4 regions of the Rhizobium sp. 268 genome follow, and region 1 is predicted to be linked to each of the others. Evidence: riboswitches for the same ligand, from Rfam matches in the RefSeq annotation. Region 1 holds a riboswitch; each other region holds the start of a gene.
The links. Region 1 has a riboswitch for thiamine pyrophosphate ahead of thiC (phosphomethylpyrimidine synthase ThiC). Riboswitches for the same ligand answer to the same signal wherever they lie in the genome.

Region 2: it holds a riboswitch for thiamine pyrophosphate, as region 1 does, so the genes downstream of both, OS035_RS14760 (YkoF family thiamine/hydroxymethylpyrimidine-binding protein) here and thiC (phosphomethylpyrimidine synthase ThiC) in region 1, are expected to answer to the same signal.
Region 3: it holds a riboswitch for thiamine pyrophosphate, as region 1 does, so the genes downstream of both, thiC (phosphomethylpyrimidine synthase ThiC) here and thiC (phosphomethylpyrimidine synthase ThiC) in region 1, are expected to answer to the same signal.
Region 4: it holds a riboswitch for thiamine pyrophosphate, as region 1 does, so the genes downstream of both, thiM (hydroxyethylthiazole kinase) here and thiC (phosphomethylpyrimidine synthase ThiC) in region 1, are expected to answer to the same signal.

The regions. Positions count from the first base shown of each region.
Region 1 covers NZ_JAPPSO010000012.1:222,022-224,218, forward strand. The annotation lists gene OS035_RS23855 (ABC transporter ATP-binding protein) at 1-349, shown strand, start outside; gene OS035_RS23860 (GNAT family N-acetyltransferase) at 461-907, opposite strand; TPP riboswitch at 1,043-1,173, shown strand; gene thiC (phosphomethylpyrimidine synthase ThiC) at 1,267-2,197, shown strand, end outside.
Region 2 covers NZ_JAPPSO010000006.1:368,515-370,711, forward strand. The annotation lists gene OS035_RS14750 (ABC transporter ATP-binding protein) at 1-249, opposite strand, end outside; gene OS035_RS14755 (ABC transporter permease) at 246-1,052, opposite strand; partial or broken gene OS035_RS14760 (YkoF family thiamine/hydroxymethylpyrimidine-binding protein) at 1,064-1,180, opposite strand; TPP riboswitch at 1,171-1,284, opposite strand; gene soxR (redox-sensitive transcriptional activator SoxR) at 1,575-2,051, shown strand; gene OS035_RS14770 (SDR family NAD(P)-dependent oxidoreductase) at 2,147-2,197, shown strand, end outside.
Region 3 covers NZ_JAPPSO010000030.1:25,024-27,220, reverse strand. The annotation lists gene OS035_RS31695 (hypothetical protein) at 1-674, shown strand, start outside; TPP riboswitch at 877-989, shown strand; gene thiC (phosphomethylpyrimidine synthase ThiC) at 1,078-2,197, shown strand, end outside.
Region 4 covers NZ_JAPPSO010000005.1:401,737-403,933, reverse strand. The annotation lists gene OS035_RS12840 (invasion associated locus B family protein) at 1-451, opposite strand, end outside; TPP riboswitch at 1,155-1,251, shown strand; gene thiM (hydroxyethylthiazole kinase) at 1,300-2,103, shown strand; gene thiE (thiamine phosphate synthase) at 2,100-2,197, shown strand, end outside.

The sequences.
Region 1 (2,197 bases):
TCTGCTGAAAGGCCGCTACAAGGCCGATGGTGCGATCTTCGTCACCGAGACCGGCGACGAGATCGCGCTCGGTTTTAACCCGCAGGCGTCCGAAGGGCAGGCCGTGCTTCTCGGCGTGCGGCCCGAGCACCTGTCGCTCAGCCCAAGCGGCCTCGACACGACCGTCAGCGTCACCGAACCTACCGGCCATGAGACGATGGTTTTCCTGCGCTACGGGACCGGCGAGCTTGTCGCGGTGCTGTCCGACCGTCACGAGTTTAAACCGGGGCAGGTCGCGACGATCGCTGCTCGGCCAGGAAAGCTTCATCTTTTCGATGCGGCATCCGGCAAGACATTACGACCGGATTGAGCGGTATCGCTTCAAAAGCCGCCGAGATAGGTTCAAAGTGAATATCGGGCTGACGGACCTCGAATTCTTCCGCTCGGCCTCGGCTATGGCTGGCCACCGCAGACGCGGCCGCTACGCACTCGATTTGGAGTAGAGACCAAGGTTGTTGCCGAGGGCGAACCCGCAACCCTGATAAAATTTCGACAACGCCCCTTCTCGCTGTGAGACCAACCAGACGCTGCTGCATCCCTCGGCCTTTGCTGTTTCGAAAACTGCTGATAGCAGCGCAGTCCCTATTCCCGCACCTTGGGCTTCAGGCAGCACCGACAACTCGTCAAGATAAACGACCGGACCGGCATGGCGCCGCTGTCGTATGCCCAACGCGATCCCCAGCACCTTGCCTCCGTCAAAGGCCGCAAGCGCAATGGATTTCGGCGTTCCAAGCACGGTGTTTACATTTTCAGCCGCCGCTTCAAGCGACCAATTCTCGTTCCACGGAGGTCCCGAATAGGCGCTGACCAGCACAGTGGCGGCGTCATTGAGATGTTCTAGCGTAAGACGTTTAATCCGAAACGACATAAATCCACCTGACGTTGAGTGAATTGACATTTGCCGCAGTTCGATCCGTAACGCAACAGGCTCCGAGCCGGACGATCTACGGAAACGACAAAGCTGTAAGCTTGACACAACCAGCGACCGCGCTTTACGACTGTCGGTATTCACCAGGGGGGTCCCGCAAGGGGCTGAGATACTGCTGGACAATGAGGCTTTGCCTGTTGTGGCGCAGTGACCCGTTGAACCTGATCCAGTTCATACTGGCGTAGGGACGGTGCAAGCGCTCGAAGGCTTTGGATTCACGCGTGGAATCCGTGCCGGTGTCTTTCCATCATTCCGGCTGATTGACTGGGTCTCCAACTTACAACTTGGAGCCTCAAACCATGACCATTGCCGCAAAGAACCTCACCCTGACCGTCACCACCGGCCCGCTGCCGGCATCGCGGAAGATCCATATTCCAGGAGATATTCATGGCGATATCCGCGTGCCGATGCGCGAAATCAGTGTCCATCCGACTGCCGGCGAGCCGCCTGTCATCGTCTATGATTCCTCCGGCCCCTACACGATCGAAGGTGCGGAGATCCGCATCGAGCAGGGCCTGTCTCCACTGCGCCGCGACTGGGTGCTGGCCCGCGGCGACGTCGAAGCCTATGACGGCCGCCATGTCCGCCCCGAGGACAACGGCTTTGTCAGCGGCGACCGGCTGACGCCGGAATTTCCGGGGCGGCGCCGGCCGCTGCGCGCCAAGGACGGCAAAGCCGTCACCCAGCTCGCCTACGCACGGGCCGGCATCATTACGCCGGAGATGGAGTTCGTCGCCATTCGCGAGAATCTCGGCCGCAAGGCCAAGGCTGAAGTGCTGGTGCGTGACGGCGAGAGCTTCGGCGCCGATATTCCCGATCATGTGACGCCGGAATTCGTCCGCCGGGAAGTCGCCGCCGGCCGGGCGATCATCCCCGCCAACATCAACCACCCCGAAAGCGAACCGATGATCATCGGCCGCAATTTTCTGGTGAAGATCAACGCCAATATCGGCAACTCCGCCGTCACCTCGTCGATGGCTGAAGAAGTCGAGAAGATGGTCTGGGCCGCCCGCTGGGGCGCCGATACGGTCATGGATCTGTCGACCGGGCGCAACATCCACAATATCCGCGAATGGATCATCCGCAATTCGCCGCTGCCGATCGGCACGGTGCCGCTTTATCAGGCGCTGGAGAAGGTCGGCGGCATCGCCGAGGATCTTAGCTGGGAAATCTATCGCGATACGCTGATCGAGCAGGCCGAACAGGGCGTTGACTATTTCACCATCCATG
Region 2 (2,197 bases), on a different contig from region 1:
ATCACGCTGCGGCATGAAGGCGAAGGAATGCGGCGCTTCCTCAAGCGGCGCGCCATTGAAAAGCACCGAGCCGGAATCGGGTCGAAGCGACTGCGTCAGCAATCGCAGCACCGTCGATTTTCCCGAGCCGGACGGGCCGACGATCGAAACGAACTCGCCGTTCCCGACGCCGAGCGAAATATCGCCCAGTACCTGCATGCCGTCGAAAGATTTCGCGATATTGCGCAGTTCGACCATTTTGTCGCTCATCGGCGCCGCTCCCCGGATGGCTGCCAGGGCATAAGGAGGCGCTCTATCAAGAGTGTTAGGCCGAACAGGCAAAGGGTCAGCACGGCGCTGACGACGACGGCGGCGAGCACGAGATCGGGACGGAAATTGTTCTTGGCGTTGAGGATATAGATGCCGAGGCCGCTTGCGGCGCCGGCATATTCGGCAAAGATCGCGCCGACGACGGCATAGGTGATCGAGATCCTCAGGCCGGCGAAGAAATAGGGCAGCGCCGAGGGAAGCCGTGCCAGGCGGAAAATGCGCCAGCGGCTCGTCTTCATCGAATGCAGCAATTCGGCGATGTCGCGGTCGGTCGATTCATAGCCTTGCAGCAGGGCGACGAGCAGCGGAAAGAAGGTGACGAGCGCCACCAGCAGGATCTTCGGCAAAAGGCCGAAACCGAACCATAAGACGACGAGCGGCGCAATCGCCACCAGCGGCAGGGTCTGGCTGGCGATGAAGATCGGCAGCAATGCCCGGCGCATGAATGGCATGAAATCCATGAGGATCGAAGAGGTGAAGGCGAAGGCAAGCGACAGCGCGAAACCGCCGAGCGTCGCACCAAGCGTCGGCCAGGTGTTTGATATCAGCGCCTCACGGTTCAGCCAGCCCTGGATAACGATGCGCGAAGGCGCCGGCAGAATGGAAGGCTTGATGCCGGAAAGATCGACATAGAGTTCCCATGCCGCCAAAAAGGCGCAGCCCGCGAGCAAGGCGGGGAACCCCCGATAGAGAGCGGCGCGGAGCGCGGAAAGGTGCGAACCCGATGGTTGCGGCGATGTCATCAGCGTTTGATTTCGGTCTCGATGCCTAGCCGGCCGCGATAGGGATCGAGCGTTTTGACGGCATCGCGAATGATGCCGACGACATTGCCGGACATCGGATAAAGTGACACTTCTGCGCCTGAGAACATCTGAACCTCGCTCCGCTGGCATTACCCAGATCAGCTTTAAAGGGTCCAGAGGCTAGCGCCTCATATCTCAGCCCCGGCAATACGGAGCTCCCCTGTTATTTCGTCGGAAACTATCACCCGTGTTTTCTTCCCGCAACCGCAAATTTGGGAACCCGTCCGCACGGTCGGAAAAGCTCTGTTGTGAGGGAAACACCCGAGCGGGATCCCGCTCGGGTGTTCCTCGGTGGGCCCGTACCTGCCGGGAACGGGACCGCAGCTTGCTGCCTCTGGCGGCAATATCGGCGTAAGGGGTGCCAGCGCCCTTATCGGAGTAAGAGCGGGAGCGCCCGATCGGGCTTTACGATCGCAGAAGCAAAGGGTATAAGACCTCAACCAATATTGAGGTCAAGAGGCGATGGATGGTATTTCGGCAGCGCCGCTCGGAAAGCTCCTGACTGTCGGCGAAGTGGCGGAACGCAGCGGCCTTGCCGTCTCGGCGCTGCATTTTTACGAGACCAAGGGTTTGATCTCGAGCATCCGCTCCCGCGGCAATCAGCGCCGCTACGGGCGCGATGTGCTTCGCCGCCTCGGCATCATCAAGGTGGCACAGCGTGTCGGCATTCCGCTTTCGGAAATCCAGGCGGCGTTCCAGTCCCTGCCGCAGGGGCGCACGCCGACCGTCGCCGATTGGCAGACGCTGTCGGCGCGATGGAAGGACGATCTCGACGCACGAATCAATCGGCTCAGTCTGCTGCGCGACCGCCTGACCGGCTGCATCGGCTGCGGCTGCCTGTCGATCGAAAGCTGTCCGTTGCGCAATCCCTGTGACCGGCTCGGCAGGGAAGGGCCGGGTGCGCGGCTTCTGGAGACCGAAAACGAGCTCGTTGTTTAGTCCTGGATCTCCCCGGAAAGATCGATGCCTGCCTTTCTTTCGGTCGGTGTGCTCATATGTTAAGGGCAGGTGACGCATCCGAGGAGGACGGCTTCGTGTTTCATCCCAGACTGTTTGAAAATCGTAATGTCGTCGTCACCGGCGCC
Region 3 (2,197 bases), on a different contig from region 1:
CACTTGCAGCGGCCGGCATGGCACTGGGCACGCAGATTGCTTTTGCGCAACAATCATCCACACGGTCTCATTGGCTGAACAGCCCGGCATCTCGAGTGGAAGCGCTTGCGGTCCTCCAGACCTTGAATGCCAATCTCCTGAGCAACGCCAGTGCTACGTTGACCCTTGACCGCTGGTGCGCGGCGCACAAGCTCGCGCCGGAAGGTTCCAAGATCGTAGCACAGCGTGTCCGCGGGCAAGACAAGCCGGCCGACGAGCACATCCGTGAACTTCTGACCGTCGGACCCGGTGAGCTGATCGCTTATCGCCACGTCCGCTTGGTCTGCGGCGACCGCGTTCTGTCCGAGGCCGATAATTGGTATTTACCTGCAAAGCTAACTGCAGAGATGAATCAGGCGTTGGATACCAGCGATATCGCGTTTGGCAGAGCCGTTCAGGCTCTCAATTTCACTCGCACAAACTTGTCTGCCAAGTTGCTCTGGTCCCCTCTGTCCGAAGGCTGGGACATGGACGGCATAGTAGCGCATGAGACAAGTTCCCCTAGCCTGCCGCCGTTCCTGCTCGAACATCGTGCAGTGCTTAAACTTCGAGACGGAACGCCGTTTAGCGCCGTGGTCGAAAGCTACACGGACAATGTGCTAGACTTTCCAGTTCCGCAGTTGCTTTCTCGATAGAGCTTGTGCGACGGCCATCCAATTCATTTCGAAAGAGAGCGGGTGCACGCGTGTCATCCTGATTAGTGTCAAGCAGTGCAGCTCCGCGTCGGTTCTTCGCGACCGTGACCTAGCTGTCACAATGGCACGCGCCTGAGTGTAACCTGCATCCCAAGCCACCGCAGATCGCTTGACAGTACCTCGGCAACCCACTACCCATTTTCGCATTCACCAGGGGGGTCCCGGCAAGGGGCTGAGATACTGCATATCGCGCGCAGTGACCCGTTGAACCTGATCCAGTTCATACTGGCGTAGGGACGGTGCAAGCGCTTCGAGGGCAGTGGATTCACGCGTGGAATCCGTGCCGGCGTCTTTTCATCATTCCGGCTGAGGACTGGGTCTCCAATATTTGGAGCCTCAAACCATGAATATCGCAGCCACCCCAACCGTCACCACCGGCCCCTTGCCGGCTTCCAGGAAAATCTACATTCGGGGGGACGTCCATCCCGAAATTTGCGTGCCGATGCGGGAAATCAGTCTTCACCCAACCTCGGGCGAACCGCCGGTTACTGTCTACGATTCCTCCGGCCCCTATACGGATGCGGCCCATATCGTCGCCATCGACGTCGGCCTGCCGCGTCTGCGGGAGAGCTGGATCAAAGCGCGCGGTGACGTCGAACTCTACGAAGGCCGCATCATCAAACCTGAAGACAATGGTTTTGCCACAGGCGAGTGGCTGACGCCGGAGTTCCCGCTTCACAATACTCCGCTGAAAGCAAAGCCCGGCCGCGCCGTCACCCAGCTCGCCTATGCGCGGGCCGGCATCATCACGCCGGAGATGGAATTCGTCGCCATCCGCGAGAACCTCGGCCGGCAGGCGGCCAGGGAACCTCTCGTCCGCGACGGCGAAAGTTTTGGCGCCCAAGTGCCGGATTTCGTGACGCCGGAATTCGTTCGTCGCGAAGTCGCGGAAGGCCGGGCAATCATTCCCGCCAATATCAACCACCCCGAATCCGAACCGATGATCATCGGCCGGAATTTCCTGGTGAAGATCAATGCCAATATCGGCAATTCGGCCGTCACTTCGTCGATGGCGGAGGAGGTCGAGAAGATGGTCTGGGCGATCCGCTGGGGCGCCGATACGGTCATGGACCTGTCGACCGGCCGCAACATTCACAATATCCGCGACTGGATCATCCGCAATTCGCCCGTGCCGATCGGCACCGTCCCGCTCTACCAGGCGCTCGAAAAGGTGAACGGCATTGCCGAGGACCTGAGCTGGGAGGTCTATCGCGACACGCTGATCGAGCAGGCCGAGCAGGGTGTCGACTACTTCACCATCCATGCCGGCCTGCGGCTCGCCTATATCCCGCTCACCGTCAACCGCGTCACCGGCATCGTTTCCCGCGGCGGCTCGATAATGGCCAAGTGGTGTCTGCACCACCACAAGGAGAGTTTTCTCTACGAGCACTTTGAGGAAATTTGCGAAATCGCCCAGGCCTATGACGTGTCGTTCTCGCTCGGCGACGGTCTTCGCCCCGGTT
Region 4 (2,197 bases), on a different contig from region 1:
AGCATCCGGTCTGGTTGCAATTGCGGTAATCGAGCTTGGCGACGGGCTTGCCGTCGGCCTTGATAGACAGGCCCGAGGGCAGGAAAACATTGAGCGGCAGAAGGGCGGTCAGCATCAGCCGCGCCTTGCCCTTGCCTTTGTCGGAAGGCGCGGCAGGCGCCGGCGGCGCGGATATCGCCAGCGTCAGGATATTGACGGGTTTGCCGTCCTTGGTGACTTGCGCCACCTGTGCGACTTCGCAGGCCTCGGTGCCTGCCGAACCCGTGCAGCGATAATACCAGTCGTCGAATTTTTGCGATTTTATCGCCGGCGCAGGTTGCGCCGGCGCCTGTTCCGGTTCTTGACCATCAGGAGATTGCGAAAAGGATGGGCTCGCGCAGGCGATCGATATCAGAATGGGGGCGATCGTCCAAAGGACCCTCTTCATGCCGCTTTTCAAAAATTTCTTCATTTAAAATGCAACTTCAGGAAGATTTTATTTGGGTTGGAAGTCATATCGCTACAATCCGCAATTTGGTCAACCTTAACGTGTCAGCACGGTAAAGTTTGCGTTAGGTATTTATTTCGCGTTCTGGGAGATTACGCTCAGTTTGCCCGAGACCCCATTCGCAACGAAAACGCCAACAGATTCCGAAATTCGAATAAAACCGCTTGGCGAGGGACATGAGACGATGCGCAACTTACGCGAAGCTGGTCACCTGCTCGTTTTTATTGAAAATCAGGCGTATAATCGGATAGGATGAATAATTCCGCATCGTCAGACATCCAGAAAAATCTGCGAAAGATGAGCCGCACTCATTTTGAAGAAACACATTCCAAGGCGCCGGCTTTATCCCCGATGCCGCCCACGAATACTGAGATGTATTTCAGAAATTCGTCACACCCGCGGGTTGCTGCGACTGTTCTTCTCGGAAGGGAAAGGACAACCGAATGGTGAAAAGGCGGCGGCCAATGCAGCCTGGGACGGAATCCGCGGGCCGTATTCGGGAAAACCTGATCAAGACCCGAATCGGCGGCAAGCTCTCGGCCCCCGTAAAGCCCGGGCCTGGCCGTCGAGGATGATAGCGTGTCCGCAGCGGACTTCACGCGCCGCGCCGTCGCAGCACTGTCATTTTCGAGATGACATCCGCCCCGTTCTCTGCGAAAAAGAGCGCGATGAGAGACAGGGGCGTTCGTCGACAGGCGGGCTGAGAAGCACCCTTCGAACCTGAACCGGATAATGCCGGCGGAGGGAGTCGCTCGGGGTCGCGGTCCGCCGCACGAATGACCCCGTGCCCGCCCCCGCCTGAAAGGGGCCACATGCAGACCAGGAGCACACCAGGAGCCATGCTGAAGGCGATGCGCGAAAAGCCGCCGCTCGTTCAGTGCATCACCAATTATGTCGCGATGAACGTCGCCGCCAATGTTCTCCTGGCCGCCGGCGCCTCGCCGGCCATGGTGCATGCGGCTGAGGAAGCCGGTGAGTTCGCCGGCCTCGCGAGCGCGCTGACCGTCAATATCGGCACGCTGTCGACGCAATGGATCGACGGCATGCAGGCGGCGGCGAAGGCGGCGACCTCGGCCGGCAAACCCTGGGTGCTCGATCCGGTCGCCCATTATGCCACGGCCTTCCGCCGCGATGCGGTCGCTGCTCTGCTGGCGCTCAAGCCGACGATCATCCGCGGCAACGCTTCCGAGATCATCGCGCTTGCCGGCGGCGAGAGCCGCGGCCAGGGCGTCGACAGCCGCGATCCGGTCGAACAGGCCGAAGGTTCGGCGCGATGGCTGGCCGAGCGCCAGCAGGCGGTCGTCGCTGTCACCGGCGCTGTCGATTTCGTCACCGACGGCGAGCGGGCGGTGCGCATCACAGGCGGATCGGCCTTGATGCCGCAGGTCACCGCGCTTGGCTGCTCGCTCACCTGCCTCGTCGGCGCCTTTGCCGCCACCGTGCCCGAGGATCTGTTCGGCGCGACGGTCGCCGCCCTTTCAACCTTCGCCATCGCCGGCGAGGAGGCAGCGCTCGGTGCGGCCGGCCCCGGCTCCTTTGCCTGGCGCTTTCTCGACGCGCTGAACGCGCTCGATGCCGAAACGCTCGATGCCAGGGCAAGGATATCGGCGGCATGAAGAGTTTCGACCTTTCGCTCTATCTCGTTCTCGATCCCGATCTCTGCGCCGGGATCGGCATGGTCGAGACCGCGCGCCGTGCCGTTGCCGGCGG